DNA from 2 places in the Collinsella sp. CLA-ER-H3 genome. Region 1 is predicted to be linked to the other one. Evidence: riboswitches for the same ligand, from Rfam matches in the RefSeq annotation. Region 1 holds a riboswitch; the other holds the start of a gene.
The links. Region 1 has a riboswitch for thiamine pyrophosphate ahead of thiM (hydroxyethylthiazole kinase). Riboswitches for the same ligand answer to the same signal wherever they lie in the genome.
Positions count from the first base shown of each region.

Region 1 (2,398 bases):
GAGCACCTGGCGCGCGTAGCCCAAGAAGGTCTCGCCTTCCTCGGACACAATGACGCCCTTGTTGGTGCGCTCAAAGATGTGTACACCCATCTCGTTTTCGAGATCGCGAATTGACGCGGTAATCGAAGGCTGCGACACAAAGAGCCGGCGCGAGGCCTCGGTGATGCTGCCGCATTCGGCAACCTTAACAACATATCTGAGCTGCTGAAGCTTCATAGCGCCCTCCCTAGACGTTCGTGACGTCGAAACCCGTCGCGTCCATCTGACGCATAAACGACGGCATCTCCCCCGTCGCGGCGCAGGCGGCAATCTGATGTAGAGCCCCGGCGACCGCATCGTCTGCCGCAGCGCCGATATGCCAGCGCGCGGCAGCCGTGACGGCCTCGTTGGCATTGGCGACTGCAACGGAATTGGGAACGGCATCGATCATGGGCAAATCGTTATCGGAATCGCCGAATACGGCCACCTCGTCGGGCGTCAGGCCCAAAGCGCGCGCCAGCTCCAGCGCAGCACAGCCCTTGTCCCAGCCGGTCGGAAGAACGTCGAACAGGCGCACGCGGTTGTTGGGAAACACGAGCGAGAGCTCCGGCACCTCGGCGGCAACACGCTTGCGCAGCTCGGCGAGCTCCTCGCGCGAACGGGCACTCCAGATATTCGCCTTGTATACCGGGGCATCGTCAACGACAGGACGACAGGGAGCCTCTTCGCCCTTGAGCCACGCGTTGCCGCCTGACTCCATGGCGCGACGCACACGCTCGGGATCGCTTGTCACGCAATAGGCGTCGTTGTCCCAAAAGTCATCACCCAGACGGTAGACCTTCAGATAGGTATCGTCGGTCTCTTGCTCCAGGTAGTCGGCCAGGCGCATCAGGGCATCGTTATCAGTTGTGCGCGAGGCAACCGCCTCGCCATCGACAAACATCACCTGGCCGTTGCAAAACGCACCGGTCGAGAAGCACTCGGAGCGATTGCGGAACATCCAGCCCATCGCGGACGGCTGGCGACCCGAAACCGGGCCAAAATGCAGGCCCGCCGCTTGCATGGCATGAATGCCCTCGATGGCGTAGTCGCTGGCGCCATCGTGTCCAGCAGGAATCAGCGTATCGTCCATATCGGTCAGCACAAGTTTGATCATAAGGTCCCCTCGGTCATTCTTAATCCCGTCTATTGTACCGACCTGCCAAAAAGGGACAGGTTTATTTTGGCAGGTTTTATCTGGGAAAACGCAAAGCCCCAGTTGTTACCTGCCAAAATAAACCTATCCCTATTTGGCAGGTGCGCTAGTATAGGGAACAACAGATTCGATGCGGGAGTGCCGGCGGTGCAAACCACAAGGCTGAGAGGGCATGGGGGCCCAATCCTTTGAACCTGTCAGTTAATGCTGGCGTAGGGAGCATGCCGCCTTTACAGGGGCGCTGTCTATGCACAGCGCCCCTTTTCTATGCCAAGGAGGCATGTGCAGTGATTGATTCGAAACAGCTTAAGCAAAACGTGATCAAGGCCGTGGGGGAGATTCGCGCCACCAATCCGATGGCCGGCTCCATCACCAACACGGTGACGATCGACTTTGTCGCCAACGCGCAGCTCGCCGTGGGCGGTTCGGCCGCCATGGTCTATCTACCCGACGAGGGCGAGGCACTCGTTGCCGGCGGCGGCGCCATCTATCTCAACATGGGCACGCTCTTCCCCATCTACGAGCAGACGATTCCCCGCGCGGCCAAGGCGGCACACGACGCCGGCAAGCCCTGGGTGCTCGATCCGGTGGGCCTGGGCATTGGCAGCCTGCGCACCCAGTTGGTAAACGAACTCAAGCAGTACAAGCCCGCCATCGTGCGCGGCAACGCCTCCGAGATCATCGCGCTCGCCGGCCTGTGGGGTCTTGAAGGCGAGGCGGCCAATCTGAGCCGCGTGCGCGGTGTCGATACCACCGACACGGTCGACGCCGCCCGCGATGCCGCCGTGGCGCTCGCCCGCTACACTGGCGGCGCCGTGGTCGTCTCGGGCGAAGTCGACCTGATTACCGACGGCACGACCGTGGCCAAGTCCCACGGCGGCAGCCCGCTCATGTCCAAGATCACCGGCTGCGGTTGCTCGCAAGGCGGCGTACTGGCCGTGTACGCCTGTGCTGCCGATCCGTTTACGGCAGCCATCTGCGGCACCGCCGTCTACAACGTCGCCGGTACGCGTGCCGCCGCTGTCGCCGATGCCCCGGCAAGCTTTAAGGTCGCCTTTATCGACGAGCTCTACCGCGCGACCGCCCAGGATATTGCCGACAACCAACTCGAACTCGAGGAGGCATAAGCCATGTCCGAGTCCACAACCAGCGCCGGCATGAACACACTCGTCGCCGTGGCCATCGCCCCGTGCGGCACCGGCGATGAGCTGTCCGCCGAAGTCG
Region 1 is NZ_JBBNLP010000002.1:83,173-85,570, forward strand. It holds gene AAAX32_RS01950 (LysR family transcriptional regulator) at 1-216, opposite strand, end outside; gene AAAX32_RS01955 (HAD family hydrolase) at 227-1,135, opposite strand; TPP riboswitch at 1,299-1,410, shown strand; gene thiM (hydroxyethylthiazole kinase) at 1,462-2,301, shown strand; gene AAAX32_RS01965 (thiamine-binding protein) at 2,305-2,398, shown strand, end outside.

Region 2 (2,398 bases), on a different contig from region 1:
ACGCGTTTTGGGGTGACAAGCTCGCGCGGGCTACCGCCCCGGCAGGCTCAAACACCACGATCGTCAACCTCGCCAGCGTAGAGTATGCCAAAGCCGTTCTGCCCCACCTCGCGGACGACGCCACGGCCGTCACATGCCTCTTTGGCGAGGGTATCCGCAACGGGAAGCCCATCCAACGGTCGACCGCCAGCAAAAAGGCGCGCGGCTCCATGGTGCGGTGGATGGCAGAAAACAAGCTCGAGGATGCAAGCGAACTTACCGCATTCAACATCGGCTATCGGCACATCCCCGAGCTTTCAGACAAAAACACCCTGGTTTTCATGAACGCGCAGGCACAATAGGCCCGCCGTTTCCAAACACCCCATTACTCCGCCAAGCCATCGGCCTTTGCAATCTCGCTCGTCGAGCCATCTTGGTAGGTAATCTTAACGTGCTCTACGTCGGATACCGTAACGCCCGACGGAGGTTCCAGACGCCACTCCGTCAGAGCGATATCCATGGTCGTAGGCACATCGCCCTGATCTTTGAGCTTCACCGTGAGTGTTTTGAGTGCCTCATCAAACGTCACGCGTTCGATTTCTTCACCCGGAATAGACCCGCCGCTCAACTGCAGCTGCACAAACTCGTCGCGCGGATACCAGTAGTCGCCCGGTGCGGCCACCGTGTTACCGCCAGCGACCTTCACCGTCATGATCGGCAGGACATCGTCGGCCTCGAACTCCCAGGCAGCGCCGCCGCGACCGCCAAACGTCCAAATACAAAAGGCAATCACCAGCACGGCAAGCACCGCAAAGCCAATCGCGACCAACCCATGGTGCGCACGGCCCTCCTCGGCCGATATGTCCCATTGTGTCTCTCGATATAGATGCTTGTCTTCCATGTACGCCTCCCCACAGGCACGCTCGTTGGCCCAATCGTACCCATTCAGGCTATACTTGAGCCCATGACATAACGGGGAGCTTGCGGGACAAGACGGCAGGCTGAGATTGGGCGCGCCCGCCCTGACCCGCAAACCTGATATGGGTAATGCCAACGAAGGGAGCCGTGCCAATGAGCACACAGACCGAGCCCAAGCTCGTCACGCAAATCGATTTCGCCCGTGCCGGGCAGATCACGCCGCAGATGAAGGAAGTCGCCGAGCGCGAGCATCGCGACCCCGAGTACATCCGCGAGCGCGTGGCCGACGGCCGCATCGCCATTCCCGCCAACATCGTGCATATCAAAAAGGGCATGCGCGCCTTTGGCGTCGGTGAGGGCCTGTCCACCAAGGTCAACGTGAACTTGGGCATCTCGGGCGACAAGGCCGATGCCGCCGAGGAATGGAAGAAGGTCAAGATCGCCGAGGACTTTGGCGCCGACGCCATCATGGACCTCTCCAACTCGGGCAAGACGCGCCAGTTCCGCCAGCAGCTCATCGACGAGACGCCGCTCATGGTAGGCACCGTCCCCATGTACGACGCCATCGGCTACATGGAAAAGCCGCTGGTCAAGCTCACCAAGGACGACCTGTTCGAAGTCGTGCGCGCGCACGCCGAGGACGGCGTTGACTTTATGACTATCCACTGCGGCATCAACAAGTCGGTCACCAAGACCTTTAAGGAGACCGGCCGCCTGATGAACATCGTGAGCCGCGGCGGCTCACTGCTGTTTGGCTGGATGGAGGTCACCGGTAACGAGAACCCGTTCTATGAGTTCTACGACGAGTTGCTCGAGATTTGCCACGAGTACGACGTGACGATTTCGCTCGGCGACTCCTGCCGCCCGGGCTGCCTCTACGACTCCAACGACGCCACCGAGACCGCCGAGATGATCGAGCTGGGCAAGCTGTGCAAGCGCGCTTGGGCCGCCGGCGTCCAGGTCATGGTCGAGGGCCCGGGTCACATGGCGCTCGACGAGATCGCTGCCAACATGAAGCTACAGAAGCGCCTGTGCCACAACGCCCCGTTCTATGTGCTCGGGCCGCTGGTGACCGATATCGGCGTGGGTTACGACCACATCACCGCTGCCATCGGCGGCGCCATCTCCGCCAGCTCCGGTGCCGACTTCCTGTGCTACGTGACACCAGCAGAGCACCTATGCCTGCCTAACGCCCAGGATGTGCTCGACGGCCTCATGGCCACCAAGATCGCCGCACACGCCGCCGACATCGCCAAAAAGGTGCCCCACGCCCGCGACATGGACGACAAGATGGGCCAGGCACGCCGCAAGCTCGACTGGGACGCCATGTGGAAGTGCGCGCTCGACCCGGTTACGGGCAAGAAGCGCTACGAGGAGTCCCCCGCCGCCACCGAGGGCACTTGCACCATGTGTGGCAAGATGTGCGCCGTCCGCACCGTCAACAAGATCTTCGAGGGCACCACGATCGACCTCGGCATGGAGGACTAGCCCTGTCGCCGCG
Region 2 is NZ_JBBNLP010000009.1:93,151-95,548, forward strand. It holds gene AAAX32_RS08320 (YaaA family protein) at 1-341, shown strand, start outside; gene AAAX32_RS08325 (hypothetical protein) at 365-880, opposite strand; TPP riboswitch at 943-1,059, shown strand; gene thiC (phosphomethylpyrimidine synthase ThiC) at 1,051-2,385, shown strand.
Region 2: another riboswitch for thiamine pyrophosphate. It lies ahead of thiC (phosphomethylpyrimidine synthase ThiC); the one in region 1 lies ahead of thiM (hydroxyethylthiazole kinase).